Regions from separate parts of the Micromonospora echinofusca genome, predicted to be linked through region 2. Evidence: riboswitches for the same ligand, from Rfam matches in the RefSeq annotation. Region 2 holds a riboswitch; each other region holds the start of a gene.
The links. A riboswitch is a leader RNA that binds a small molecule or an ion and turns the genes downstream of it on or off. The one in region 2 is predicted to bind cyclic di-AMP.
Positions count from the first base shown of each region.

Region 1 (7,143 bases), 2.4 Mb from region 2:
TCAGCGACAGCCACTGCCAGAAGTCGAACTGCCAGGCGGGCACCATCGCCAGCGCGATCACCGGCACGGTGAGCACGGCCGAGACCCACAGCCGGGTACGCAGGCCGCGCAGCTCGTCCACCGGCTCGGCGGCCGGTTCGCCACCGGCGGGCGCGGGCGGGGGCGGCAGGGCCGCCGTGTAGCCGGTCTTCTCCACCGTGGCGATCAGGTCGTCCGGGGTGACCTCGTCGGCGTAGCGGACGGTGGCCTTCTCCGTGGCGTAGTTGACGGTGGCGGTCACCCCGTCCATACGGTTGAGCTTCTTCTCGATCCGGGAGGCGCAGGAGGCGCAGGTCATGCCGCCGATCGCCAGCTCGATCTGGTTCGGCGCGGTCAGCAAGGGCTTGGTGGTCATCACGGTCCCGTCAGTCGTGCCCGTGGCCGGGGACGCCGTGGCCGGCGTCGGCGGTCGGGGAGCTCGTGGCGGCGGGGGTGCCCGCCGTCGGGGTGCCCGTCGCGGCCGGGACACCCGGCGTGGTCGGACTGCCGGCGACGACGGTGAACTCGGCGGTACGCACCACGCCGCCGTGCTTGAAGTCCAGGTAGAGGCGGTAGGCCCCGGCCGACGGCATCTCCGCCGAGAAGCTCACCTCGGGGCCGGGCCGCGTCCGCCCGTCGCCCGGCTCGCCGTGCGGGTGCACGTGCAGGTACGCCAGGTCGCCCTGGCGCAGCGCCACCAGGTGGCCGTACGCGCCCAGGTAGGGCTCCAGGTCGGTGACCGGCGCGCCGCCTCGGCTCACGCTCAGGGTCAGCTCGGCGGTGCGCCCGGGCTGCGGGGCGCCGGCGAGGGTGACGGTGTAGCCGTCGACCGTGGTGCTGGTCGCCGGGGCAGGCAGGGGCCGCCCGGTCAGCGCGCCGGGAACGGTCACGTCGACGCCCAGGGTCAGCGCCTCGCCCCCGGTCGGGGTGAAGTCGGCGAACGCCCGCCAGACGCCCGGCCCGGCGAGCGGCGAGTCGACCCGCCAGGTGCCGTCCGGCGCCATCTCGGGGTGCACGTGCCGAAAGCCGGAGAGGTCGCGGCGGGCCACGATCAGGTGCATGCGCTTGTCGTGCGCCACGTCGTACGCGGTCACCGCCCGGCCGTCCGGACCGGTGACCTGGAAGGCGAACTGCCCGGCCGGGGCGTCCACCGGACGCAGGGTGTACCCGCGGTCGGAGACCAGCAGCCCGCCGGGCAGGTGGGCCGCCGCGCCGTTGTCGCCCGCGTGTCCGGCTCCGCCGTCGTCGCCGTGCCCCCCGCCGGCGTCGTGCGGGGCCTCGGCGGGCGGCGACACGGGGTCGGCCACCCGACCGACCCCGTACGTCGCGCCGAACACCACCGCGAGGCCGAGGGCGAAACCGCTCAGCTTCGTCGCCGTGTTCATGGTGTGCCTCGTCTTCCCCGTGCCCGCTCTCAGGCGCCGACGAGGTCGTAACCGGCCTCGTCGACGGCGGAGCGCACGGTGTCGGTGTCCAACGGGCCCTCGCTGGTGACGGTGACCCGACCGGCGGCGACGTCGACCTGGACGTCGCTGACGCCCTGGATCGCGCCGACCTCGTTGCTGACCGCGGTGGCGCAGTGCCCGCAGGTCATGCCCTGCACCTGGTACGTGGTGGTGATCATGGAACTCTCTCCTCTCGACGCCCCCAGCCTATACCCCCCAGGGGTAATACGGAGGCATTCGACTGCCCGTGCGGCGTACCGGTACCCGGTGGGGGTATCTCGGACACGGAGGACCGTACCATACCCCCGAGGGGTACGTTATCCTCGACCTCATGACCACACCGACGCCCACCCCGACCAGGGGCTACACCGCCACCAAGGACCAGCTGCTCGCGCGGCTGCGCCGCGTCGAGGGGCAGGTCCGTGGCATCGAGAAGATGGTCGACGACGACCGCTACTGCATCGACGTGCTCACCCAGATCTCCGCGATCCAGGCCGCCCTGGACAAGGTCGCGCTCGGTCTGCTCGACGGCCACGCGCGGCACTGCATGCACGAGGGCGCGGCCGAGGGCCGGGCCGACGAGATGGCCACCGAGATGATGGCCGCCGTCGGCCGCCTGATGAAGCGCGGCTGACCGCCGGCAGGTCCTTCATCCGTCGGCACACCGGGTCCACCCGACGGGCTCCTCCCGGCGAGGTCCGGCTGCGGCGCCCCGGCGCCCCCGGCCGGGGACGGTCGCGGCGTCCCGGCGCCCCCGGGTCGGGGACGCCGGGACGTGCGGGTCAGAACCGGCCGAGGATCTTGCGCATCGTGTCGATCTCCGCCTGCTGGGTGCTGGCGATCTGCTGGGCCAGGGCCTTGGCCTCCGCGTTCACGCCCCGGGCCAGCTCGTCGCGGGCCATGGTGATGGCGCCCTCGTGGTGGGCGATCATCATGGTCAGGAACTGCCGGTCGAACTCCCGGCCGGTGGCGGCCGCCAGCTTCGTCATGTCGGCGTCGGACATCATGCCGGGCATGCCGTGGTCCATGTGGGGCATCCCGCCCGGCGACGGCACCGGCCGACCCCAGGCCGCCAACCAACCGCTCATCGTGGCGATCTCGGGCGCCTGGGCGGCCTTGATCTCCGCGGCGAGCCGCTTGACCTCCGGGTCCGCCGCCCGCGTCGGCGCCAGGTCGGCCATCTCCACCGCCTGCCGGTGGTGCGGAATCATCATCTGGGCGAACATCGCGTCGGCGTCGCCGAACGCGGCCGCACCGGTGGCGGTGGCCGCCGGCCCGCCGGTGCCGGGGGTGCCGTGCCCCGCGCCCGGCGACGAGTGGTCGTCGCCGCCGCAGGCGGCGAGGGCGAGGGCGGTGGTGACCGCGACGCCGGCCAGGACGGCACGGCGCGCGAGGGTACGAGTGGTCATGGTGGACCCTTTCGGAGTCGGAACGTACGCGGCACGACGAGGACGCGGAACGGCGTGCAGCCGCACCCGCGTCGAACGCGTCCTACCTGCGCAGCACCGAGACCGTGGCGAGCCGCAGACCGACCGGCCGGGGCGGCGGGGCCCGGGGCGGCGGGAAGGCGCCGGCCGAACCGCCCCGGGTCGGGCCGACGGCGCGTACGCGGACCGACAACAGCGCCGCCAGCAGCAGCGCGGCCGCGAACGCGCCCAACACGGCCAGGCACACGCCCCACCCGGACGGCCCTCCCCCCGTGCCCCCGCCGGCAGGCAGCAGTTCCTCGGAGGCGCAGCCCCCGGGACAGCCCACCACGGCCTGGAGGGCCGCCCCCACGGCGTGCGGAGCGGCGACGTCCTGCGAAGGCGGCAAGAGCGCGGCGTGCGGGACGGGCGCGAGCGCGGCGTGCGGGACGGGCGCGAGCGCGGCGTGCGGGACGGGCGCGAGCGCGGCGTGCGGGACGGGCGCGAGCGCGGCGTGCGGGACGGGCGCGAGCGCGGCGTGCGGGACGGGCGCGAGCGCGGCGTGCGGGACGGGCGCGAGCGCGGCGTGCGGGACGGGCGCGAGCGCGGCGTGCGGGACGGGCGCGAGCGCGGCGTGCGGGGCGGAGGCGACGCGCGCGCGGGCGGCGTGCGGCACGGGCGCGACAGGCACGACCGCGGCGTGCGGGACGGGCACGACGGTGGCGTTCCGGGCGGGCGCGACGGCAATGTGCGGCGACGGGTCCGCGGGATGACCGGTCTGGTGCGACTCGTGGCCGATCGTGTGCATCGCGGCCAGCCCGAGCAGCGTGCCGACGAGCAGCAGGAGCCGCGCGCCCCGCGCCGCCGTCACCGTCTTCCGCACATCCGTCACGCTAGCGCGTCGGCCCGTTCCGCACGGGTACCACCCGCGGCGACCCCCGCACGTGAGCGCGGCCGGGCGTGCGTAGGTCACGCACGTGGGCGGGCCGGACCTGCGCGGCGAAGGTCCGCGTCGCGACACCACCCGCACGACCTGCGCCCCGATGCCGGGGTGGCTACCATTCGGCCGGTGGCCCTCCGGACTCCGCACCGCCCGCCCCGCGCCCCCCGCCGGGCGACGGCGCCGGTCACCCGTCGCCGGGCGGGAGCCGACGACCACGGCACGTGACCACACCGCCAGGTGGGGGACGGTTCCCGCCCCGCCTCCGTGGCGACGTTGAACCGACCGGCCCGCCGGCCCGTACCCCGCCCTGGATCCGTTGGGAGAAACTCGTTGGGCGCCGACCACACCCGTCCCGTTCCGTCCGCCCCGCCGAGGGTGCGGCGGATCCTCGTCGCGACGGTGGTGCCCCTCTTCGTCGCCACGCTGATCGCCGCCCTGGTGCTGTGGCCGTGGGACGCGCCCGACCCGGCGGCCGGCACCGAGCCACCCCGCCACCACGGCACCGTGACCCGGGTGGTGACGGAGCCGTGCCCGCCGGCCCCGGAGGTGCCGGAGGGAAGCCCCGACGCCCCGCGGGGCCCCTGCGGCACCGTCACCGTACGGGTCGAGGACGGCCCCGACGCCGGCCAGCAGGTCCAGACGCCGGTCCCGGCCGGCCCCGGTGCGCCGACCGTCGCCGTGGACGACGAGATCATCCTGGTCGAGCTCATCGACCCCGCCGATCCCACCGCCAGCTCCTACAACATCGCGGAGCACCAGCGCGGCAAGCCGCTGGTCTGGCTGGTGGCGCTCTTCGCGGCCGCGATCGTCGCCTTCGGGCGGTGGCGAGGGCTGGCCGCGCTGGCCGGCCTGGCGGCGAGCTTCGCCATCCTGCTGACCTTCGTGCTGCCGGGCATCAGCGCCGGGAGCCCCCCGCTCCTGGTCGCGGTCGTCGGCGCCGCCCTGATCATGTTCGTGGTGCTCTACCTGACCCACGGCGTGACCGCGCAGACCTCGGTCGCCGTACTCGGCACGTTGGGCAGCCTGGTGCTGACCGGCGTCCTCGGCACCATCGCCACCGCCGCGACCCACCTGACCGGCTTCGGCTCCGAGGACGCCACCACGCTGTCGATGTACCAGGCCGACGTCGACCTGCACGGGCTGCTGCTGGCCGGGATCATCATCGGCTCCCTCGGGGTGCTCGACGACGTCACGGTCACCCAGGCCGCCACCGTCACCGAGCTGGCGCACGCCAACCCGGGCCTGTCCCGCAGGCAGCTCTACCGGGCGGCGACCCGGGTCGGGCGGGCGCACATCGCCTCGACGGTGAACACGATCGTGCTGGCGTACGCCGGCGCCTCGCTGCCGGTGCTGCTCCTGCTCACCGCCGACTCGCGGGCGGTGACCCAGCTTCTCACCAGCGAGTTCCTCGCCCAGGAGATCGTCCGCAGCGCGGTCGCCACCCTCGGGCTGATCGCCGCCGTGCCGCTGACCACCGGTCTGGCGGCCCTGGTGACCACGGCGGGCCGGCGGGCCGGGGAGCCCACCGACCGCGCGGCCCCCGCGCCGACGCCTCGGCCGGCGGCCGACCGGGCCGAGGCGCTGGAGGCGCTCAGCGGGCCGCGCGGAGACGTGCCGTCCGCCGCTCCCGCCGGATGGCCCGACCACAACAGGAGAACGGACACCGCATGGTGACACTCCTCTGCGTGACGATTCGGGGTTCCCGCCCTGATAAACGCGTCACTGGTCACCGTCAGCCATTACGAAATAACGCATTTAGTCGGCTTAGGGACGTAGATCCCCGGGAGTGCTCTCAGGTAACCTCGCTGCCGGTCACCGCCGAAGGCGCGCAGCGGCGCCTGCGGTGCCGCCGCCCAATCGCCGCCAGGCGAGCCGGGGACCCAGGCACGTGGGGTGAATCCGCGACAGCGGTAGGGGCCACTTCCGCCCCGAACCCGTCAGCTAACCCGGTCGGCGGTCGACGGAAGGGAAAACTGTGACGGCACCCCTACGCCGCTGGCTGACGCCCGTGGTGGCCGTACTCGCCGCCCTGGCGGTCTTCGCCGGGCCTCTCCCGGCGGTGGCCGCGCCCACCCCACCCAAGCCCTCCGGCCACGGCGACGACGAGCCCAAGCTGCTCGACGACCTGATCGAGGCCCGCAACCGGTCCTACGTGCAGGCCAAGGCGAAGCTGGAGAAGTCGAAGAAGCGCCAGCTCGAACTGGCCCTGGAGGTCAACCGGGCACAGGCCGAACTGAACGCGCTGGCCCCGCAGGTCAGTCAGATCGCCGCCCAGTCCTACCGGACGGGACGGATCGGCGCGGTGTCGATGCTGCTGGACACCGCCAGCCCCGACTCGTTCGTCAAGCGCGCCGCCGCCCTCGACGAGCTGAACCTGGTCAACTCCAAGAAGCTCGCCGAGGTGAACGCGGTCAAGAACCGCGCCGAGCAGGCCAAGCTGGCGCTCGACGCCGAGGTCCGCGAGCAGCAGAAGCTGACGAACGAGATGGCGCGCGGCAAGCGGGAGGCGGAGAAGGCGCTCGCACTGGTCGGCGGCAGGGGGCTGACCAGTGGCAAGGTGGTCGCCACCTCGCCGGTGGCGAAAATCGCGCCGGGACGTACGGCCGACGGCGACTGGAAGCCCCTGGGCTGCACCGAGGACGATCCCACCACCTCCGGCTGCATCACCGCGCGCACGCTGCACATGTACAAGGAGGTCAAGCGGGTCGGCTTCAACCGGTTCGTCGGCTGTTACCGCTCCGGCGGGCCGTACGAGCATCCGAAGGGCCGGGCCTGCGACTGGTCGTTGCAGAGGAGCGGCTTCTCCCCCTGGCACAACGACGACACCTACATGTACGGCAACAACCTGACCGCGTTCCTGGTCCGCAACGCCGACCGGCTCGGCATCTACTACGTGATCTGGAACCGGCAGATCTGGTTCCCGGCGACCGGCTGGAAGTCCTACAGCGGCCCGTCGAACCACACCGACCACGTGCACGTGTCACTGCTCTAGCCGCCCGCCCACGGGCCGGCGAAGCCGGGACCGACACAGGGCCGCCCCCACCGGACGCGGGAGCGGCCCTGTGTCGTCGTGCGGCCCGACGACGACCGGTCGGGACGGCTCGGCGGGAGGATCAGGCGGCGCTGGCGGCCGGCTCCGGCGCGTCGACCGTACGGGCGGGCACGGCGGCCACCGTCCGCACCTCACCGGCGGTCAGCCGGTACGACATGCCGACCACGCCGCAGCGGCCGGCGGCCACCTCCGTGGCGAGGACGGCGGAACGGTCGAGCATCGCCTCGACGGTGTGCGCGATGTGGATGTCGACGATCCCGTCGATGTCCTCCACGCCCT
Region 1 covers NZ_LT607733.1:5,788,271-5,795,413, forward strand. Annotated here, with positions in the region: gene GA0070610_RS24790 (heavy metal translocating P-type ATPase) at 1-394, opposite strand, end outside; gene GA0070610_RS24795 (hypothetical protein) at 405-1,403, opposite strand; gene GA0070610_RS24800 (heavy-metal-associated domain-containing protein) at 1,433-1,642, opposite strand; gene GA0070610_RS24805 (metal-sensitive transcriptional regulator) at 1,795-2,097, shown strand; gene GA0070610_RS24810 (DUF305 domain-containing protein) at 2,246-2,872, opposite strand; gene GA0070610_RS24815 (hypothetical protein) at 2,955-3,752, opposite strand; gene GA0070610_RS24820 (YibE/F family protein) at 4,143-5,486, shown strand; cyclic di-AMP (ydaO/yuaA leader) riboswitch at 5,653-5,784, shown strand; gene GA0070610_RS24825 (coiled-coil domain-containing protein) at 5,788-6,804, shown strand; gene GA0070610_RS24830 (carbonic anhydrase) at 6,926-7,143, opposite strand, start outside.
Region 1: another riboswitch for cyclic di-AMP. It lies ahead of GA0070610_RS24825 (coiled-coil domain-containing protein); the one in region 2 lies ahead of GA0070610_RS05445 (coiled-coil domain-containing protein).

Region 2 (7,143 bases):
GCGTGGTCCGCGTCGACGTGGAGATTACCCTCGCCGCACCCGCGCCGCTCTTCGGCTACGCGTTCCGCCAGGCGCGCGCCGCCCACCTCGGACTGGCCGCGCGCCTCGCCGTGGTCCTCGACGGTGCCGCGCCGCAGCCGCCACCCGCCGACACGCCCCGGTGACCCGCGACGGGCGGGGCACCGAGGCGTGGGCGTCAGTAGACCGACAGGTGCACGTGGTTGGTGTGGTCGCTGGACGGATCGCCGTTGGCACCGCTGTACGACTTCCACCCGCTGCTCGGCAGCCAGATCTGCCGGTACCAGATCACGTAGAGCACGGCGAGCCGGTCGGCGTTGCGCACGTAGAACGCCGCCAGGTTGTTGCCGTACGTCCGGTCACCGCCGGTGGCGTCGCCGCCGAAGCCGCCCTTCTGGGCCGCGAAGTCGCACGCCCGGCCCTTGGGGTGCTCGCCGGAGCCGCCGGGGCGGTAGCAGGAGACGTAGCGGGTGAAGCCCGCCGCCTTGGCCTGGTTGAGCGCGTGCAGCGTACGCGGCGTGATGCAGCCGTTGGCGGGGGTGGGGTCGTTGACGCTGCACGACTCGCGCGGCCAGGAGCCGTCGGAGTTGCGCGGCGCCGCCTTCGCCGTCTTGCTGGAGGTGCCGCCCGGCGAGCCGCCTCCGCCCGCGGACTGTCGCTGTTGCTGCTTCTGGTTGGCGACCGTCAGCGCCCGTTCGGCCTGCTCCTTGCGCTTGGCCATCACGGTGACCTGCTTGCGCTGCTCCCGGATCTCGCCGTCCAGAGCGAGCTTCGTGCGGGCGGCCTCGTCCCGGGTCTGCTGGAGCTCGCGCAGGGCGCGGTCCTCCTTGGCGGCCACCGCGTCGAGGGCGGCGGCGCGGTCCATGAAGCCGTCCGGCGAACCGCTGTTGAGCAGGGCGGACGCCACACTGAGCCGGCCGGTGCGGTAGGCGGCCCCCGCGATCTCGCCGACCTTGGCGCTGCGCGCCGTCAGCTCGACCTCGGTGGTCTTGAGCTGGGCGGCGAGCTGCTGCTGCCGTTTGGCCGACGTGTCGAGGGCGCGCTTGGCGTCGAGGTAGCCCTTGCTGGCGGCCTCGAGTTGGGCCCGCAGGGCGGGCGTGCCGCCCTCCTCGTCCTGGCCGGGGGTGGCGGCGAGCAGGCCGGCGCGGGTGGCGGCCGCCGCCGGGGCGGCGGTGACCGGGGCCACCGCGGCGCCGAGGGCGAGCATCGTGGTGATCAGGGCCGCCGTCCGGGCGGCACGTCGTCGTACAGGTGCCATCACTGGCATACACGTGTCCTTCCGTCAGCCGCCGACCGGGTTAGCTGACGGGTTCGGGACGGAAGATCCCTACCGCTGACGCGGATGCACCCCACGAACATGGTTCCCCGGTTCGCCCCGCCGGGCGATTAGGCGGCGGCCACCGCCGGCACCGGTGGGTGCCGCCTGGCGGAGGCCGAAGCAGAGCCTACCGGTGCCGGTGTGACTGCTGCAGTGCAGGTGACGCACGGTGCATGTCCACTAACAGTCAAATCCGGCATAACGCGACAATACTCTCCCAGATTTAAGGTTGTCCTCATTACCACTCAACCGCCCCGCAAGCCCCTGGCGACGCTCCCGGCTCGATCTGCAACGTGGCGTGCTCGATCTGGAAGTCGTCGTGCAGCGCGGCCCGGGCGGCGCCCAGCACCGCGCCGACCTCCGCGTCGGGTGTCATGGTCAGGTGCGCCGAGGCCACCTCCATCCCGGAGGTCAGCGTCCAGACGTGCAGGTCGTGCACCTCGGCGACGCCCGGCACGGCGGCCAGCCGGTCGTGCACGGCCGTTACCTGGAGGTGCTCCGGCGCGGCCTGCACCAGGATGCGCAGCGCCGCCCGCCCGAGTCGCCAGGTGCGCGGCAGGATGAACAGCCCGATCGCGACGGCAACCAGCGGGTCGGCCCACCACCAGCCGGTGGTGGCGATCAGCAGTGCCGCCGCGATCACGCCGAGTGACCCCAGCAGGTCGCCGAGGACCTCCAGGTACGCGCCGTGGACGTTGATGCTCTCCTTCGCCCCCGAACGCAGCAGGGCGAAGGCGCCGATGTTGGCGAGCAGGCCGAACACGGCGACCACCAGCATCGGGCCGGCCAGCACCTCCGGCGGGTCGCCGAAGCGGCGTACCGCCTCGATCACGACGTAGACCGCGACGCCGGAGAGCAGCACGGCATTGGCCAGGGCGGCGAGCACCTCCAGCCGGTAGAGGCCGAACGTGCGCTGCGGGTCGCCGCCCGCCCGCCGGGTCGCCGAGATCGCGGCGAGCGCCATGCCGATGCCGAGCACGTCGGTGAACATGTGCCCGGCGTCGCTGAGCAGGGCCAGCGAGCCCGTCCGGAAGGCGGCCACCGCCTCCACCACCATCAGGCCGGCGAGCAGACCGAACGCCGCCCAGAGCCGGCCCCGGTGGCGGTGTGCGGCGTTCGCCACCGACCCGTGGTGGTGGTCATGACCTGCGCCCACGCGCCCATCCTCCCTCTGGGGGTCCGGATTCGCGTTCAATTTATGCTCACATCGCTATGTGTGCAAGTAACGGGTTCTCAGCCAGTGGGGTCGACGGTGGTCAGCCGCTGGGTGGCCCGGGACAGCGCCACGTAGAGCGTCCGCACGCCCGACCCCGGGTCGGCCCGGATCTCGCTCGGGGCGACGAGGACGACCCCGTCGTACTCCATGCCCTTGGCCTCCAGGCTGGTCACCACCTGAAGCCGCGGCGCGGCCAGGCCGGCCAGCCAGCCGGCGACCTCGTCGCGGCGGGGCACGGGCGTGATCACGCCGACCGTGCCCTCGACCTCGGCGAGCAGCGCCGTGGTCGCCGCCGCGACGGCGGCCTCCAGCTCCACCTGCGGCACCACCAGCGCGACCGGGTCGACGCCGGTGGACCGCACCGCCCGGGGCAGCGGGAGGTCCGGATGCAGCCGGCGGATCTCGGCCGCCGCCACCGCGAAGATCTCCGCCGAGTTGCGGTAGTTGGTGGTGAGGGTGAAGTGGTGCCGCTTGCGCCGGCCCAACGCCTGGTCCCGGGCCCGGGTCAACTCCTCCGCCTCGCCCGTCCACGCCGTCTGGGCCGGGTCGCCCACCACCGTCCAGGAGGCCAACCGGCCGCGCCGGCCGATCATGCGCCACTGCATCGGCGAGACGTCCTGCGACTCGTCGACCACCACGTGCGCGTACTCCCGGTAGTCCTCCGGGCGTTCCCGGGCCGCCTCGCGGGCGGCGCGCTGCCGGTCGGCGAAGGTGCTCAGCTCGCGGACCCCGCCGGCCAGCTGGAACGGGTCCCGCTTCGCGCGGGCGGGCTTCATCGGCTTGCCGAGCAGGGCGTCCAGCTCGTCGAGCAGCGCGACGTCGGCGATCGTCAGCCCGGCGGCGTCGAGGCTGCGGTACGCGTCGGTCAGCAGCCGGATCTCGGCGCGGGAGAGGATGCCGGCGGCGTAACGGTGCATCCGGTCGGGGCGGGCCAGCCAGCCCAGCACGTGCCGGGGGTGCAGCCGGGGCCACCACGCCTTGAGGAACTCCCGGAACTCCGGCCGCTCGGCGATCTCGTCCTCGAACGCGCGCTGCTCGGGCAGCCGGCCGACGCCCAACCGGCGGGCCTGCGCCCAGAGCGCCGCGAAGACCCCGTCGAAGCCGGCCCGGCGCACCTCGTTGCGCCGTGCGCCGCGAGGCATCGCCCGGTCCCGGATGCCGTCCAACTCGCGGCGCTCCAGCCGGAGCAGCGCGCCCCGGTAGAGCAGGCGCAGCTCGGTCGGGCCGTCCGGCACCGCGTCCCGGACCGCCCGCTCCAGCACCCGCCGCATCCGCAGCGAGCCCTTGACCGCCGCCACCTCCGGTGCGTCGGTGCGGGTGGCCGTCATGCCCGCGAAGAGCGTGCCCAGCGAGTGCAGGGTGGCGGTGTCCTCGCCGAGCGAGGGCAGCACCGAGGCGATGTACTCGACGAAGACCGAGGACGGGCCCACCACCAGGATGCCGCCACCGGCGAACCGGCTGCGGTCGGAATAGAGCAGGTACGCGGCCCGGTGCAGGGCGACGGCCGTCTTCCCGGTGCCCGGGCCGCCGGACACGATCGTCACGCCCGAGCCGGGGGAGCGGATCGCCTCGTCCTGCTCCCGCTGGATGGTGGCCACGATGTCGCGCATGCCCCGGCCGGTGGCCTTCGACAGCGTGGCCAGCAGCGCGCCGTCGCCGACGACCGCCATGTCGGCGGGGGCCGCGACGGGGTCGAGCAGGTCGTCCTCGATGCGGGTGACCCGCTCGGCGGAGGACTGGATCGTGCGGCGCCGCACCACGCCCAGCGGCTGCGCGGGGGTGGCCTGGTAGAAGGCGGCGGCCGCCGGGGCCCGCCAGTCGACCACCAGGGTGGACGCGTCGTCGTCCCGGATGCCGAGCCGCCCGACGTGCAGCACCTGCCGGTCGAGCAGGTCCAGCCGGCCGAAGACCAGGCCCTCGTGCTCGGCGTCGAGCATGTGCCGCCGCCGCGCGGCGTGGAACACCATCGCGTCCCGTTCGACCAGCGCACCGAAGTTGCCCACCCGGGCGAGCCGGTAGCCCTCCTTCTCGGCGCTGACCGCCGACCGGCGCAGCTCGGCCAGTCGGGCGTACACCCGGTCGAGATGCCGCTGCTCGACGGCGATCTCCTGTTCCAGGGTGGTTTGGTCGGTCACCGCTCGCTCCTCCTGACGTCGGCGGCGGGCGGCGCGAACCGCGCCAACCGCGCCAGGCCAACCGCAAGAGGGTACGGCCCGCGCGCAACCAGCGGCGCGACCGGTGCGGGAAAGGAACCCGCGTCACGCCCCCGCGGGGCCGCGCCCGGTCAGTCCGCCCGGGCGGCGGCGGTGGCGCCGGGGGCGGCGAGTACGCGCCGGAGCACGCCGCCCAGCGCCTCGTTGACCTCGTCGGGCCGCTCCATCATCAGCATGTGCCCGGCACCCGGGCAGACGGTCAGCTCGGTCGCCGGCAGCGCGCCAGCGATCGACTCGGCGCAGGGCGGCGGGGTGAGCCGGTCCCGGTCGCCGACCAGGGCGGCGGCCGGCAGGTGGGCCAGCGCGGCGAGGGTGTCCAGCCGGTGCTGCGCCCCGATGGAGGCGCGGAACCCGCCGATCGAGCGGAGGGTGGCGCGGGCCACCGCCGAGGTGACCAGCCGGATGTCGTGCGGGTCACAGCGGTCGCCGAAAAGCATCCAGCGGATGCTGGGACGCAGCGCGCGCAGCAGCGCCCGGGGCGGTCGCCAGGCCCCGCACCGGGCCAGCACGCCGGCCCCGGTGGTCTCGGCGAGCCGGATCAGCCGGGCGATCCGGGGGGAGAGGCCGTAGACGGTGTGCGTGTGGCCCTCGGCGGTGGTGGAGACGAAGACCAGCCCGGCCGTCCGGGCGGCGAAGTGCCCGGGGTGGCGGTGCGCGTACTCCATGATCGTCATACCGCCCATCGAGTGGCCGACCAGCACGACGCGGCCGGTCGGGGCCACCTCGTCCAGCACTGCGGCGAGGTCGTCGCCGAGCTGGGCCACGGTGGCGGTGGGCAGCGCCATGCAGCTCGACCGGCCGTGGCCGCGCGCGTCGTAGGTCACCACCCGCACCGCGTCGCCGAAGCGTCGCCGCAGGTCGGCGAGCTGCCGGTGCCAGGCCCGCCCGTCGAGCGTCCAGCCGTGCAGCAGCACGACCGTGACCTCGGCGTCGGCCGGTCCGGCCGCCTCGACGTGCAGGCGTACGTCGTCGGGAAGACGTACCTCGACGTGCTCCGGCATCGTCACCTCCCCAGGGCCGCACGGAACCGCAACACCGGGGATACCCGGTGGTAACACCGGCTACCCGTCATGAGACCACGACAACCGGGTCGGTGAGAAGATTCGCAACCCGCTCCGAACCTCCCGGGGGCCCGCCAAGCTGAGGGCATGGGGTCGCCCCGGGCCGCGCTGGCCGAGCTGCTCGCCGGCAACCGCCGCTTCGTCAGCGGCCAGCCGATCCACGGCCACGACGTCACCGCGGCCGCCGCGGCGGCCTCCGGAGACCAGCAGCCGTACGCGGTGCTGCTCGGCTGCATCGACTCGCGGGTGCCGCTGGAGGCGATCTTCGACCAGACCTTCGGCTCGATCTGCGTGATCCGCACCGGCGGGCACGTGCTCGACCGGGCGGTGCTCGGTTCCATCGAGTACGTGGTCGGTCAGCTGGGCGTACCGCTGGTGGTGGTGCTCGGGCACGAGCGGTGCGGCGCGGTGGCCTCGACCGTGGACACGCTGCGCGGCGGACGGTCGCCGGGCGGCTCGCTGGCCCACCTCGTCGAGCAGATCGCCCCGGCGGTGACCGAGGTGGGCGTCGACGACCCCCGGGTGCATCCGCTGGCGATCCGACGGCACGTGCTGCGTACGGTGCGCGCCCTGCGCGCCGACGCCCTGCTCGCCGCCCCGGTCGCCGCCGGCCGGCTGGCGGTGGTCGGTGCCCTCTACGACCTGGCGACCGGCGAGGTGGCCCTGCTGGAGACGTGAGCGACCCGCAGACGGCGCGACCGCCCGCCGGGATGGTCCCGACGGGCGGTCGCGGTGTCGCGTGGGGGGAGGGCTCAGCCCTCGAAGACGCCGGCCTCGACGAGGCGCTTCTCGGTGGCGTCCCAGCCGTCACCCGGGTGGGTGGCGTTGAGGTTGTTGAGCTCGACCCGGATCTTCGCGGCGTGGCCGGCGGCGGCCAGCACCCGGATCTCCTCGATGAAGGCCTCGGAGTCGGTGCGCAGGTGCGCGGTCTTGCCGTTGGTCAGGTTCCGCACGTAGGCGTGCTTGCCGCCGTTGAGCGGGATGACGTACTTGAACTCGCCCAGCACGCTGAGGGCGCCACCCTGGCCAGCCTGGCCGGCCCGGACTGACGCGCGCGCGGTCTTAGAGGTGTTGCTCGCCACGGAGGTACTCCTTGCAAGACGTACGGGAGGACGGAACGTCCGGGGGCTGTGCGGGTGTCACCCTGCTGGGTTCCGCCCGCGAAGATGTGCGCGGCACAGGCCGCCGATGGAACTGTACACGAACACGGTCCCTGGCTGGTCATCGCGTCGTGAGGGGTCAACCGGGGCACCCGTCCGACTATTCCGACCGCGAATTTTCCGATTCCCTGGCGCACCATCCGTCACACCAGTCATC
Region 2 covers NZ_LT607733.1:1,188,090-1,195,232, forward strand. Annotated here, with positions in the region: gene GA0070610_RS05440 (hypothetical protein) at 1-164, shown strand, start outside; gene GA0070610_RS05445 (coiled-coil domain-containing protein) at 197-1,276, opposite strand; cyclic di-AMP (ydaO/yuaA leader) riboswitch at 1,290-1,421, opposite strand; gene GA0070610_RS05450 (cation diffusion facilitator family transporter) at 1,575-2,492, opposite strand; gene GA0070610_RS05455 (HelD family protein) at 2,570-4,687, opposite strand; gene GA0070610_RS05460 (alpha/beta fold hydrolase) at 4,837-5,766, opposite strand; gene GA0070610_RS05465 (carbonic anhydrase) at 5,914-6,504, shown strand; gene GA0070610_RS05470 (hypothetical protein) at 6,579-6,908, opposite strand.

Region 3 (7,143 bases), 1.8 Mb from region 2:
CCGGCGCCACCACGATGGCGGCCACCGTCACCATCCCCGTGGTGGTGCACGTGATCCAGGAGAACAGCACCCGGACCGGCGGCAACATCCCCGACTCGATGATCAACTCACAGATCAGCGTGCTGAACCAGTCGTTCAGCGGGGCGACCGGCGGCGCGTCCACCGCGTTCAGCTTCCAGCTCCAGACGATCAACCGGGTGACGAACCCGTCCTGGTACCCGATCGTGCAGGGCTCGTCGGCGGAGCGGTCGATGAAGAACTCGCTGCGCACCGGCGGCAAGAACACCCTGAACATCTACCTGGGCGAGCTGAGCGACAGCCTGCTCGGCTGGGCGACCTTCCCGACCCGGAAGCTCAACAGCATGGACGGCGTCGTCGTGCTGAGCGAGTCGCTGCCGGGCGGCACCGCCACCAACTACAACCAGGGCGACACGGGCACCCACGAGGTCGGCCACTGGCTGAACCTCTACCACACCTTCCAGGGCGGCTGCTCCGGCTCGGGCGACAGCGTCAGCGACACGGCGGCCGAGGCATCCCCGGCCTACCAGTGCCCGACCGGGCGGGACACCTGCACCGCCCCGGGCACCGACCCGATCACCAACTTCATGGACTACACGTACGACTCCTGCATGTACCAGTTCACCGCCGGGCAGGCCAGCCGCATGCTGACCGCCTGGAACGCGTACCGCGCGGCGTAGTTCCGCCGTACCTCCGCACCGGTGCCGGCCTCGCTCGACGGGGCCGGCACCGGCGTCTGCGCGGCCGGGTCGGCGCGCGGGAGCGGGACGGTGGTCACGGTGTGGCGGCGTGGCGCCCCGGGCGGGGGATGGCCCGGGGCGCCACGCCGCGTCTCAGGCGGCCGGGCGGGCGGCGTGGCCGCCGGCGCTCCCCGACCGCGTATCGGGCAGCACGGCGGTGCCCGAGGCGGCCGCGCCGGGATCGAGCCACACCTGGACGGCGGGCCGGCCGTGCGACTCCGCGGCACCGCCTGCCACGCCGGACTCGCGGCGGGCCAGCATCGCCACGTCGACGGTGAACTCGAAGACCCGCCAGTCGACCTGCGGCGCGGCCCGGTGGCTGCGGGCCAGCCGGGCGACCCGGGCCGGATCGGTCACCGGCCGGGCGTGGCCGGCGACGTAGGCCTCGTCGTCGCTCTCCTCGGGCGGAAAGGAGTGCAGCGCGTAGCGGCCGTCGCGTTCGAGGTCGCGCCGCTTGGGCGAGTCGACGACGAAGCAGAAGAGCCCCTCGTCGGTGATCACGGGAGAGACCGGGTGCACCCGGGGACCGCCGTCGGCGCGGACGGTGGCCAGGTAGCCGAAGCCCGGCCCGTACTGCTGCATGAGGAGGCGGATCCCGTCGGCGAGGCGGGGCTCGTCGGCGGCGAATTCGGACCAGGAAGCCATGCCGGCATTCTATCGAACAAACGTACGAAGATGCACTCCGACACGCAGGTCACGCGTGTCGCTCGCTAAGGTGTGCGGATGCTGCTCTCCGACCGCGACCTGGCCTCCGAGATCGAGGCGGGGACGCTCGCGCTGGAGCCGTTCGAGCCCGCGCTGGTGCAACCGTCCAGCATCGACGTACGCCTGGACAAGCTCTTCCGGGTCTTCAACAACCACCTCTACACCCACATCGACCCCGCGCAGCAGCAGGACGACCTCACGTCGATGGTCGAGGTGCCCGAGGGCGAGCCGTACGTGCTGCATCCGGGCGAGTTCGTGCTCGCCTCGACGCTGGAGGTGATCTCGCTCGGCGACCAGCTCGCCGGCCGCCTGGAGGGCAAGTCGAGCCTGGGCCGGCTGGGCCTGCTCACCCACTCCACGGCGGGCTTCATCGACCCGGGCTTCTCCGGTCACGTGACCCTGGAGCTGTCCAACGTGGCGAACCTGCCCATCACCCTCTGGCCGGGCATGAAGATCGGCCAGCTCTGCATCTTCCGGCTCTCGTCGCCGGCTGAGCACCCGTACGGCTCGGCCGTCTACGGCTCCCGCTACCAGGGGCAGCGCGGCCCGACCCCGAGCCGCTCCTGGCAGCACTGGCGCACCTGGCCGACGCGCTGACCCGACCCTCGGCCGGGCGGAGGGCCCCCGCCGGGCAGGGATCCTCCGGGCACGTCAGCCGGGCCGGCCGTAGCTGTGGATCGGGCCGTCGTCGACCTTCTTCATCCTGACGGGCACCCCGGCGCGGGAGGCGTGCACCACCCAGCCCCCGCCGACGTACATGCCGACGTGGTGCAGGTCGCTGTAGTAGAAGACCAGGTCACCCGGGCGCAGTTCGCCCCGGCTGACGGACGCGGTGGCCCGGCGCTGCTGGGCGGCGTTGTGCGGCAGCGAGACCCCGGCCTTCGCCCAGGCGGCGAGCATCAGGCCGGAGCAGTCGTACGAGTTCGGCCCCTCGGCGCCCCAGACGTAGGGCTTGCCGATCTGGGCACAGGCGAACTTGACGGCGGTGCCGGCCGGACCGCCGGGATAGCCGGTCGGGCAGGGGGCGGGACGCAGCGGCCCGCCGCCGCCGTTGCCGTAGACGCGCAGCCGCAGCTTCTGCAACCGGTCGATCTCGGCGTTGATCTGCTTCTTCTTCGCCGCGAGCTGGGCCTCGGTGCGGCTGAGCTGGGCGACCATCTCGTCCAGCGGCGCCTTCTTCGCGGCCAGCCGGTCGCGCAGCTCGGCGACCTGCCGTACGTCCTGCTGCTGATGCTGGGCGAACCGGTCGAGCAGTTCGAGCTGCCCGACCATCTCGCCGGGCGAGCGGCTGCCCAGCAGGGCGTTGACGACGGAGACGTTCTCGCCCTTGTAGGCGCGGGCGGCCAGTGCGCCCACCTTCTCCATCGCCTGGTCGACCTGGCGCTCCAGCGGCCCGATCTGCGCGGCGAGCGCGTCGGCCTGCCTGCGCCTGGCGGCCAGGTCCTGCCGGGTGGCGTTGTGCCGTTCGATGACGGGTTCGAGCTTGTTCCAGTCCTCGTCGATCTGCCGCTCGATCTCGGCGACCGTCGGTTCGGCGTGGGCCGCCGTGGCGCCGCCGGTCAGGACGACGGCGAACGCGGCCAGGGCGGCGAGGGCGGTGGTGCAGCGGTACCAGCGTGGGCGCGGCGCAGCCGTCGTCGGATCGGCGAGGGCCGACCGGACCGACGGTGGCCGCGGGGCATGGTGTGCCACCGGGTTCCGTACTCCTTCTTCCGTACCGCCTACCGGGTTAGCTGACGGGTTCGGGCGGGAAGGGGCGCCCTACCGCAGGGACTGCGGATTCACCCCGGGGTACCTGGGTCCCCGGCTCGCTCGTGAGCGACTCGGCGGTGTCGGACCGTCACCGCCCTGGTTGGACGGATTGTCACCGGCCGACGAATGACCAGAGTAGAGACGACCGTTATCGATCCGCAACCCTCGCGGCGGTGACACTCCGTACTCACCACGGTCGGGCGATTCCGCAACCCGGGGGGCGAAGATTTTCTTCCTTCTGAAGTGTCTGGCAGAAAGGTATTGACCAGAGGCGGCGGACGGGGCGAAGGTGGCCCCACCTTTGCCCGCCCGAACTGGGGGTCTGATGCACCTGTCAGCGACATCGAGGAGCAGACGCGTCCTGCTGGCCGCCGCCGTGGCCGCCGCCCTTGCGGCGACGCCGCTCACCGCCGCCGGATCCGCCGCCGCGGCGCCGACCAACGACCGGCAGCAGCAGTACGCCGCCGCGGCGGCCGAGTACGGCGTGCCGGAGAGCGTCCTGCTCGGGGTCTCCTACCTGCAGTCCCGCTGGGACACCAACGCCGGCACGCCGAGCACCAGCGGCGGGTACGGACCGATGCACCTCACCGACGCCGAGCACGTCGCCGCCTCCGGCGGCACCCACCACGACGAGGGCACCGAGGACCCGCGCGGGGACGACTCCCGCCGTTCCCTGGCCGAGGCCCACGAGCCGCCGGCCGCCGCCCCGCCCGCCGAGTCGGCACTCCGTACGGTCGACGCCGCCGCGGACCTGACCGGCGCCAGCGAGGAGGCGCTGCGCACGGACGTCACGACGAACATCCGGGGAGGCGCGGCGCTGCTGGCCGCGTACCAGAAGGAGATCGGCGCCCCGGTCGGCGCCGGCACCGACCCTGCGGCCTGGTACGGCGCGGTGGCCCGGTACTCCGGCGCGGACAGCGCCGACGCCGCGGCGGCCTTCGCCGACGAGGTGTACGCCACCATCGCCACGGGCGACAGCCGGCTGACCGACGACGGGCAGCGGGTCACGCTCGCCGGCAGCGCGGTCCAGCCGGAGCGCTCCTGGCTGGACCGGCTGCGCCTGCGCAAGCTCACCCGGCCCGACGGCCTGGAGTGCCCGAGCGACATCTCCTGCGAGTGGATCCCGGCCCCCTACCAGCAGTACGGCCCCACGCTCGGCGACTACGGCAACCACGACCTGGGGAACCGGCCCGCCCAGCAGAAGATCGAGTACATCGTCATCCACGACACCGAGGGCTACTTCGGTCCCAGCGTCAACCTGGTCAAGGACCCGAAGCGGGTGGGCTGGCACTACACCCTGCGCTCGGTGGACGGCCACATCGCCCAGCACATCAAGACCAAGGACGTCGGCTGGCACGCCGGCAACTGGTACGTGAACTCGAAGTCCATCGGCCTCGAGCACGAGGGCTTCGCGGGGCACGGCACCTGGTACACCGAGGCGATGTACCGCACCTCCGCCAAGCTGGTCCGCCACCTGGCGCGAGCGTACAACATCCCGCTGGACCGCAACCACATCATCGGGCACGACAACGTCCCCGGCACCGTCGCCGCGAACGTGCGCGGCATGCACTGGGACCCAGGCCCGTACTGGAACTGGTCGCACTACTTCGACCTGCTCAAGGCGCCGTTCAAGTCGACCGGCACGCACCGCACCGGGCTGGTCACCATCAACCCGGACTTCGCCACCAACCAGCCGCCCTTCACCGGCTGCAACCGGCAGCCCCCGGGCGTGCCGAACCCGCCCCCGGCGGCCGCCCCCTGCCCGCTGCGCGGCTCCTCGGCGCTGTTCCTGCACAACGCGCCGAGCCACGACGCGCCGCTGCTCAACGACATCGCGCTGCGACCCGACGGCACCCCGAACACCACGTACGTCTCCGACCACGGCGCCCGGGTCTCGGCCGGACAGACGTACGCGCTGGCCGAGGTGCAGGGCGACTGGACCGCGATCTGGTACCTCGGCCAGAAGGGGTGGTTCCACAACCCCGCCGCCAAGCCGACGGCGAAGTGGTCCGTCGGGCTCGTGGTGACCCCGAAGGCCGGCAAGGCCACCATCCCGGTGTACGGCCGCGCCTACCCGGAGCAGGCCGCGTACCCGGAGGGCGTGCCGTACCAGGCGATCTCGCCGCTGCAGTACACCCTCTCGGCCGGTGAGCGGTACGCCGTCGGCAACCTGCTCCCCGGCGAGTACTACCGGGCCGTCACCTTCGACGGCTCCGCCCCGGGTGACCGGACGGTCGTCCGCGGCGACAACCGGTACGTGCAGATCCAGTTCGGTCACCGGATCATGTACGTCAACCTGGACGACGTGAACCTGGTGCCCTCCCCGCTGGGCGCGCCCCGCTGATCCACCCGCACGAGAGCTGATCCACCCGCACGAGAAGAGCCCCCGGTCGATCCGACCGGGGGCTCTTCCGTCGCGTACGCGGGATCAGCCGGGCCTGCGGAACCCGGCGACCGGCATGGTGTTGATGCTGGAGACGTTGACCGGCTTGCCGGCCCGGGGCGCGTGCACCATCTTGTCGTTGCCGAGGTAGAGGCCGACGTGGTGCAGGTCGCTGAAGAAGAAGACCAGGTCACCCGGACGCGCCTCGGAACGCGGGATGGCCTTGCCCTCGTTCCACTGTGCACCCGTGAAGTGCGTCAGGTGGATCCCCGCCGCCTTGTAGGCGTACTGGGTGAGACCGGAGCAGTCGAACGAGTTCGGGCCGGTGGCACCCCAGACGTACGGATCGCCGACCTGCGCGCAGGCGGTACGGATCGCGGTGCGGGCCGCGTCGCTGACCACGCCGTTGATGGTCGGGCACTTCTCCGTCTTGACGGTCGTGACCGGCAGCGACGCCTCGAGCTTCTTGATGTCGGAGTCGATCTGCTTCTTCTTGGCAGCCAGGTCGTTCTGCTGCTTCGTCTGCGAGACGATCAGCGTGTCGAGCTTCTGCTTCTCCGCGTCGAACTTCTGACGGACCTTGGTCACGCCCTCGAGCTGCTTACGCTCCTGCGCGGCGAGGCGGTCCAGCAGCGTCAGCTGCTCGGTCAGCGTGTGGGGCTTGGCGCTGACGAGCAGCGCGCCGATCTCCTGCGACGGGCCGGAGATGTAGTAGCGGGAGGCGAGGGCGCCGACCCGGTCCATCGCCAGCTCACTCTCCAGCGCCAACGGCTGGATCTTCTTCTGGAGGTCCTCCGACTTCTTGCGGTTGACCTTCAGCTGCGCCCGCACCTTGTTGTACTGCTCGATGGTGGGCTCGAGCTGCTCCCACTTCTGGTCGATCGCGGCCTCGATCTCGTCGACCGAGGGCTCGGCGTGGGCGGGCGCGGCCAGCATGCCGGCGCCGACCGCCGCCGCGGCGACCAGGGTGAGCAGACGGTGGGCGACCCTGCGCAGGCCACCCGGACGAGCAGACCGTCGAGGTGCGTGACGATGAGGGGGCATGGTTGCCACCGGCACCGACTCCTTTTGCAACCCGGCCGCTTGGCGCCTCGCGCGAGGGAAGAGGGGCGAGACAGACGACCCACAGCGGCCGGTGCCCAACATTAGGGAAGGCCGCCAGCGGAATCAAGGCGACCGAGGTCCACTTCACGCCTGCGCAACCGCTTGCGCACCAAGGGTATCCGCCCGCTGCTCAAAGAGGGCAATCGATGCGACGGCGGGCGTGACCACCCTCCCGGAGGGTGGTGACGATCCCCGGTCGCGGCGCAGAAGGCCGCCCGCCCCGCCGGGCCCGGCTACCGTCGGGACATGGCACCGCTCACGCTCGCCCACGAACTCGCCCTGCTCGGCTACGACGACGCGGGGGACAACCGGCTCGGCCGGCCCACGCTCGACTACGGCCTGGCCGGCGCCCTGCTGCTGGAACTGGCGCTCGCCGGCCGGGTCGAGATCGTCGACGGCCGGATGGTGGTGACCGACCCGACCCCCGTCGGGCAGCGGCAG
Region 3 covers NZ_LT607733.1:6,384,471-6,391,613, forward strand. Annotated here, with positions in the region: gene GA0070610_RS27480 (zinc metalloprotease) at 1-698, shown strand, start outside; gene GA0070610_RS27485 (pyridoxamine 5'-phosphate oxidase family protein) at 852-1,403, opposite strand; gene dcd (dCTP deaminase) at 1,482-2,060, shown strand; gene GA0070610_RS27495 (C40 family peptidase) at 2,115-3,155, opposite strand; cyclic di-AMP (ydaO/yuaA leader) riboswitch at 3,168-3,302, opposite strand; gene GA0070610_RS27500 (N-acetylmuramoyl-L-alanine amidase) at 3,541-5,559, shown strand; gene GA0070610_RS27505 (C40 family peptidase) at 5,644-6,657, opposite strand; gene GA0070610_RS27510 (GOLPH3/VPS74 family protein) at 6,949-7,143, shown strand, end outside.
Region 3: another riboswitch for cyclic di-AMP. It lies ahead of GA0070610_RS27495 (C40 family peptidase); the one in region 2 lies ahead of GA0070610_RS05445 (coiled-coil domain-containing protein).

Region 4 (7,143 bases), 3.2 Mb from region 2:
GCGACCGGCTGGGGGCTGGGGCTGGCCGTGGGCGCCCTCGCGGCGGCCGCCTGGGAGCGGCGGGTGCGCCCGGGCGCCGACAACGCGGCGGAGACCGCGCTGGTCGCGGCGGCGATCCTGGTCGGCTACGCCCGCCGCCTCGACGCCGGCTTCGATCCCGCGCTGGCCGCGACCGCGCTGGTCCTGCTGGGGCTGGTGCTGCTGGTCAATCCGCTGCGGGACGCGGGCGGCCTGGAGGTGCGCGCCGCGAACCTGCCGGTGCGCTCCTGGACGCCGCTGGTCGCCGCCCGCCTCGGCGACGCCCTGGCGGGGCTGCTGGCCCTGCTGGCGCTGGCGGCCGTCGCGAACCTGCCGGCCGGCGTCGCGCTGGCGGCCGTGCTGCTGGTGGCCACCGGCGCCGGGGCGGTCGGGCTGGACCTGGCCCGGCGCCGGTTCCGCCCGGGGGCCGGCGGTTCGGCGGTGTCCCGCGCGCTGCGCCGGCACCAGCCCGAGTTCCTGCTGCACTTCTCCGCGCCGCCGGGCTCGGAGTACCAGGTCACCATGTGGCTGCCGTACCTGGAGCGGATCGGCCGGCCGTTCCTGGTGATGGTGCGCGAGCCGGAGTTCCTGCCGTTGATCGCGGCGGCCACCAGCGCTCCCGTGGTCTACTGCCCCACCACCAGGGCGATGGACGAGGCGCTGGTGCCCAGCCTGCGGGTGGCCTTCTACGTCAACCACGGCGCGAAGAACAGCCACTGCATCCGCTTCACCCAGCTGACCCACGTCCAGCTGCACCACGGCGACAGCGACAAGGCGCCCAGCGCCAACCCCGTCTCGGCGATCTTCGACCGGATCTTCGTCGCCGGCCAGGCCGCCATCGACCGGTACGCCCGCGCCGGGGTGGACATCCCGGCGGAGAAGTTCGTCGTCGTCGGCCGCCCGCAGGTCGAGTCGATCGAGGTACGCCCCGAGCCGGCGCACGGCCGGGCCAACCCGACCGTGCTCTACACGCCGACCTGGACCGGGCACAACGCGGACGCGAACTACTGCTCCCTGCCGGTGGCCGAGACCCTGCTGCGCCGGCTGCTCGACCGGGGCGCGACGGTGATCCTGCGCGCCCACCCGTACACCTCGCAGAACCCGGCGTCCGCCCGGCAGCTGGGCCGGCTCACCGAACTGCTGGCCGCCGACCGGGCGCGCAGCGGCCGGCAGCACGTCTTCGGCGCCGCCGCCAGCCGGGAGCTGACCCTGACCGAGTGCGTGAACCGCTCGGACGCGCTGATCTCCGACGTGTCCGGGGTGATCTCCGACTACCTCTACTCGGGCAAGCCGTACGCGGTGACCGACATGGTGGGCTCCGGCGACCGGTTCTGCGAGCAGTTCCCGCTCGCCGGGTCGGGCTACGTGCTGCGGCGCGACATGTCGAACGCGGACGAGGTGCTGACCGCGCTGCTGGACACCGATCCGCTGGCGTCGGCCCGCTGGGTCACCCGGAGCCGCTACCTGGGCGACTTCCCCGCCGAGACGTACGCCGAGGCGTTCCTGACGGCCGCGCGGCGCCAGCTCGACGAGGGCTGGATCCCGCCGGCCCCGCGTACCGCCGGCGGGCCCGGCCTGCCGGTCGATCCGGACGAGGCGACGCTCTCCCCCGCCACCTGACACGCCCGGCCGGCGGGGACGGGTCAGCGGTAGGGCTCGACGAGGTCCAGGACCGTCCCGGGGGCCTCGACGTGGGCGTTGTGCCCGAGGCCGGGCAGGGTGGCGACCGGCACGCCCAGCTCCTTGAGCTGGGCGTCGGTGACCATCGGGTCGTGCTCGCCACGGGCCAGCAGCACCGGCACGTCGGTCGCCGCCAGCAGGGCCGGCAGCTCCGGCTCGCCCACGTCGAACGCGGCGGGGTCCATCGCCAGCCGCCAGCGACCGTCGACCTGCCGCAGCCCGGCCTCCACGACGTGATGGTCCGGTGCGAAGAGCCCGGTAAGGCCGGCCACCCGCAGGTAGCGGCGGGCCGCCTCGTCCCGGCTCGCGAACCAGGTCACCGGACGGGCCGCCAGCTCACCCGCCTTCGCCAGCTCGGCCGGCGACCAGACCGCCTTGATGCCGAGGCCGACCACGGCCTCGACCGGCACCCCGGCGCCACGGGCGGCGAGCGCCAGCCCGACCACCCCGCCGAGGGAGTGCCCCAGCACGACGAGCCGGTCGCCTGCCGTCAGCCCGGCGGCGATCCGCGCGGCCAGGCCCGCGAACGAGTACTCCGGCAGCGGCGGCGACCAGCCGTGACCGGCGAGGTCCGGCGCCAGCCAGCGTCCCGCCCAGCGGCGCTCCAGCAGCGGCGCGCAGGGCAGCCACACGTCGCCGGTCGCGCCCATGCCGTGCAGCAGCAGGAGCACCCGCCGGCCGTCGCGGTCACCCGATTCATCGACCATGCCGCGCAGTCTGTCACCCACCGGGGCGCCGGGCGAGGGCCGTGACCCGGGCACGACAACGGGCGCCGGCCCCCGGGATGGGGGGCCGACGCCCGTCGGGGTCGCTCAGGCGGAGTAGCCGCGGGTGGCGGCCCAGTTCGCCAGGGCGATGGTGCTCATCCAGTACGACGCGGTCGCCGGGTTCGCCGAGTCGGCGATCTTCACGAGCCGTCCCTCGTCCTGGTAGCCGACCACGGCCACGTAGTGGCCGCCGGGGAACGAGTGCCAGCCGCCGTCGGTGTCCGTGGCGCTGCCGGCGACGTTCACCACGACGCCCCGCCCGTCGCCGATGGCCGCGACGACGTCGGCCTGGAGCCGGTCCATCTGCGCCGGGGTGGCGGCGCCGCCGGGGATCATCCGGGTCCGGTACGGCTCGCCCTTCACCGTCGCGTTCAGCACGCGGGTGGTGTCCTGGGCCGAGTCGGTGCCCATCTGGTCGGTGCCCAGCTGGGCACCGAGAGCGTCCTGGCTGCGTGCGATGCCGGCGGCGCTGAGGGCGTGCCGGACGGCCGCCGGACCGCAGTTGTAGAACGTGGTCTGGGCCTGGTAGTCGTAGTCCAGGCTCTTCGCGGCCGGTGGCTTCGGCGGCTCCGGCTTGCGGGTCAGGTCCGGGTCCGGGGCGGTGCTGGTGGCGCTGGCCGAGGGGGCGGCGCTGGCGGTGGCCGGGGCCGCGCTGGACGGGGCCGTCGCGATCCGGGCCTGGCCGCGCGAGGCCGCGGTGTCCTCGCGGGGCTCGCTCGCGGCGACCGGGGCCTGCGCGGCGGCGGGGGCCTCGTCGGCTCCGGCCAGCAGCGCGCCCGTGCCCGACGCCAGCACGAGCGCCGCGACGGACGCGGCGGCAAACTGGTACGGACGATCGGACGTGAGGCGACGTAGCTGTCGCCTGAGGTGGTGCTTCACGGTTTCCTCCACGGGCTCGGGGTGAGCGGCCGGCGGTCCGCGCCGCGGGCAGGGCGGACCGACCGCGCGGACGGGCGTCCGTGCGGGTCGTGGGCCACTCAGGGGATGCGCCCGGGATGCCGGGCGACGAACGGTGACCGGTCGGTCAGCTCGCTACCTGCGAAGGGGCGAGCGCGGGCACCGCGGCGCCGTGGAGACGGCGGAACAACCGAGGGGTGGGTGGGTGCTGCACGAGGATGGAACTCCTTCCGACGCCGCCGACCGGGTTAGCTGACGGATTCGGGCGGGAAGAACGCCCTACCACAGGCCTGCGGCCCACGGATTCACCCCACGAAGCACTGGGTCCCCGGCTCGTCGTTCACGATTGGGCGGGTCGGTGCGGCGTCGCCTCTGGGCGATCGGGTACCGCACCGGACGCGCCGACATTACTGGCCGGTCCGCGCCCTGCCAACCCCGCCCCACCTGCTTAAACCCTGATCGGGACGCAATTTTTGCGGGCAGCCCGCCACTGACGTGACTCAATGGGACGACCGTTTCGGCCGGCGCCCGAGGGTGACAACGGGACGAGTGGCGGGCATCGACCCCGAAACCCCGGCGGGAAACGACCCGGCCACGCCCTATGACCGGTTCGGCGTCGCGGTGACCGGCGTCACGGAAACGGTCGGGCTTTCTCGACCGGTGGGATTCCGCCGGGCGCTGGCCGCCCCGGTCGGAGCGGCCCGAGCCCGGGGCGGTCAGCGCGAGTCGACGTACGCCGCCGGGTGGTCGGCGGGCCGGGGACGCGGCACGGCGTCGCCCCGCTTCCCCGGTGGTGGCCCGGAGGCGCCGGGGTCCGTCCCGCCGTCGTCCCCGCCGCGCGGTGTCGGGCGGGCCGTCCTGCGCGGGGTGAGCAGCCGCATCATCGGCGTCTCGACGAAGCGGTGCAGCAGGGCGGCCAGGGCCAGGTTGACCAGCAGGAAGCCGAGCACCACCGCCAGCCCCCACCAGCCGGGGAACCCGACACCCCAGTCGCCGGTGAACCGCAGGACGCTGATCATCACCAGGACGTGCACCAGGTAGAAGGCGAAGGAGACCTCGCCGAGCCAGACCATCGGGCGGGACCGCCACGGCGAGCGCCGCCCGCGTACGTCGGCGTCCGCCGCCGCCGCGATGACCAGGATGTACGCCACCGAGAGCAGCGCCGCCCACAGTTCGGCGCGGACCCACTGCGCGGCGAGCACCCAGGTCGCCACGAACACCAGGCTGGCCACCGGCAGGCTCGGGCCCCGCCACCGGCCGCGCCGCATCAGCTCGGCGGCGGCCACGCCCATCCAGAACTCCAGCGACCGCACCGGCGGGAAGACCTGGGTGAACCACCACCGGCTCTCCTCCGGCACCAGGGACTGGGCCGGCCAGAGCGCCAGGATCAGCAGCGGGACCGCGACCACGACGGCCCACAGCGCCCACGGCCGGGCCCGGCGGATGAACGGCAGGGCCAACGGCAGGCAGAGGTAGAAGAAGAACTCGCAGGACAGCGACCAGCTGACCGTGTTGATGCTGTAGAAGTGGCCCGGCCGCGGGTCCCAGGCCTGGAGGAGGAAGAGGTTCTCCACCGCGACGACCCGGTCCACGGGGTCGGCGAACCAGGCCGCGACCGCCAGGGCCGCCACCCACAGGACCACGTGGCTCGGCCAGATCTTGGCCACCCGGCGGCGCCAGAACGCCCGGCGGGTGTCGCTGGGCCGGGCCGACCAGACCAGCACGAAGCCGCTGAGGATGAAGAAGAACTGCACGCCGGAGAGGCCGAGGGCGAAGGCCCAGTCCACGACGGCCTTGTGGCCGGGCTCGGCGATGATGCCCATCGTCGCGACGTGGAAACCGAAGACGAGCAGGGCGGCGACCCAGCGCAGCCCGGTCAGCGACGGCAGGCGGCTGGCCGGGGACGCGGGTCGGGCGGCCGGCGCGTCGGTCGCGGTCCCCGTCATGCCGGCATCCCGACGATCCGCAGGGTCACCAGCACGTACGTCTCCTCCTCGGCCTGTCGTGGGCACCTGCGCGGGGGGCCCGTCGGCGGCCCACGGTCGGCGCCGCCCCGCCGGGCACCCTACCCGGCGCCCCTGAGACTCTTTTCCGTCCCGTCCGTGAGTGTCCGTTCCGTCCCACCGGGTGGCGCGCGTTCCCCCCGCCCCTCGGTAACCGTTGCGTCCCGAACCGTGACGGGCGGCGACAGCCTCCGGATCCGCACCGACCGGTGGCTAGTATTCCGGGACCCGGAGGCCACGAGAGGCAGGGACGGATGCACCAGCGGATCCTGATGCGGGCGAAGAAGGGCCCCTTCGACGTCTACTCGCCGGAGGAGACGCACGAACGGAACTGGATCGGCGACAACAACGGCAACCTGGTCTTCAGCCACGCCGCCCACAAGCTCCTGCATACCGCCACCGCCGAGATCACCTCGACGGAGTTCAGGATCGACCCGCGCGACGCGGACATGATCAACGAGCGGTACGACGTCTACGTGGTGCCGCTCGCCAACGCCTTCCGGCGCAGCTACGCCCACCGCGTCGAGGTCATGACGAAGCTCATCGAGCAGCTCAAGATCCCGGTGGTGGTGCTGGGGGTGGGCGTGCAGACCGACATCCACGGCGACCGGGAGTACCTGCGCCCGATCGACGACGTCGTGACCCGCTTCGTACGGGCCGTCCTCGACCGCTCGCACAGCATCGGCGTACGGGGCGAGATCACCCGCGACTACCTGCGCACCCTGGGCTTCTCGGCCGTCGACGTGATCGGCTGCCCCTCGATGTTCCTGCACGGCGACGGCCTGCGGGTGGAGAAGCGCAAGGCCGCGCTGGAGCCGGAGGACCGGCTCGCGCTCACCGTCTCGCCGTACGTCACGTCGATGGCGGAGATCATCGCCAGTCATCACGCGCGGTACCCGAACCTGCGCTACCTGCCGCAGGACCTCAAGACGCTCGGCACGCTGCTCTACGGCGACGCCCCCGGGGACCGCGGCCGGTCCAGCAAGATCCCGATCCACACCTCACACCCGCTGTTCACCGAGGACAAGGTGCGGATGTTCGTCGACCCCTGGACCTGGATGGACTACCTGTCCGGGTTCGAGTTCGCGTTCGGCACCCGGATCCACGGCACCATCACCGCGCTGGTCTCCGGCACGCCCGGCTACCTCTTCGCCCACGACTCGCGCACCCTGGAACTCGCCCGGTACTTCGACATCCCGCACCGGGTGATGAAGGAGGTGCCGGTCGACGTCGACGCCGCCCAGCTCTACGAGGAGGCGGACTACACGGCGCTCAACGCGGGCCACAAGTCGCGCTACGAGACCATGCTCGCCTTCCTGACCAAGCACGACCTGGGCAACGCCTTCGCCGACGGCGACAGCGCGGCCCGGTTCGACGCGCAGGTGCGCTCCACCGCCTTCCCGCCGGCCGTACGCCCCGCCGCCGCGACCGCCACCGACGCGCTGCTGGAGCGGATCCAGTGGCTGCGCGACCGCAACGCCGCACTGCGCAAGGAGACCGAGACCCTGCGCGGGCAACGGCTCCAGACCCGGGTGAAGCAGGTGATCGGCGGCCGGGTGCGCCGGATACTGAACCGCTGAGCCCCGCACCACCGCCCCGGGCCGCCGGGCGGTCGCCGACCCGCGTGGTGGCCGGCGGGCGGCCGCGCATCCGTACACCTGTACCAACGCGGCGGGTACGCTGGGCGGATGACCGGGGCCACCTACCAGCCGTCGATGCTCGACCTCACCGCCGCCGGACCGTCGCTGTCCCCGCTGGCCGGCCGGCTGCGCCGGCAC
Region 4 covers NZ_LT607733.1:4,355,525-4,362,667, forward strand. Annotated here, with positions in the region: gene GA0070610_RS18395 (CDP-glycerol glycerophosphotransferase family protein) at 1-1,638, shown strand, start outside; gene GA0070610_RS18400 (alpha/beta fold hydrolase) at 1,662-2,405, opposite strand; gene GA0070610_RS18405 (C39 family peptidase) at 2,511-3,356, opposite strand; cyclic di-AMP (ydaO/yuaA leader) riboswitch at 3,585-3,725, opposite strand; gene GA0070610_RS18410 (acyltransferase family protein) at 4,079-5,308, opposite strand; gene GA0070610_RS18415 (polysaccharide pyruvyl transferase family protein) at 5,620-6,945, shown strand; gene GA0070610_RS18420 (alpha-ketoglutarate-dependent dioxygenase AlkB) at 7,054-7,143, shown strand, end outside.
Region 4: another riboswitch for cyclic di-AMP. It lies ahead of GA0070610_RS18405 (C39 family peptidase); the one in region 2 lies ahead of GA0070610_RS05445 (coiled-coil domain-containing protein).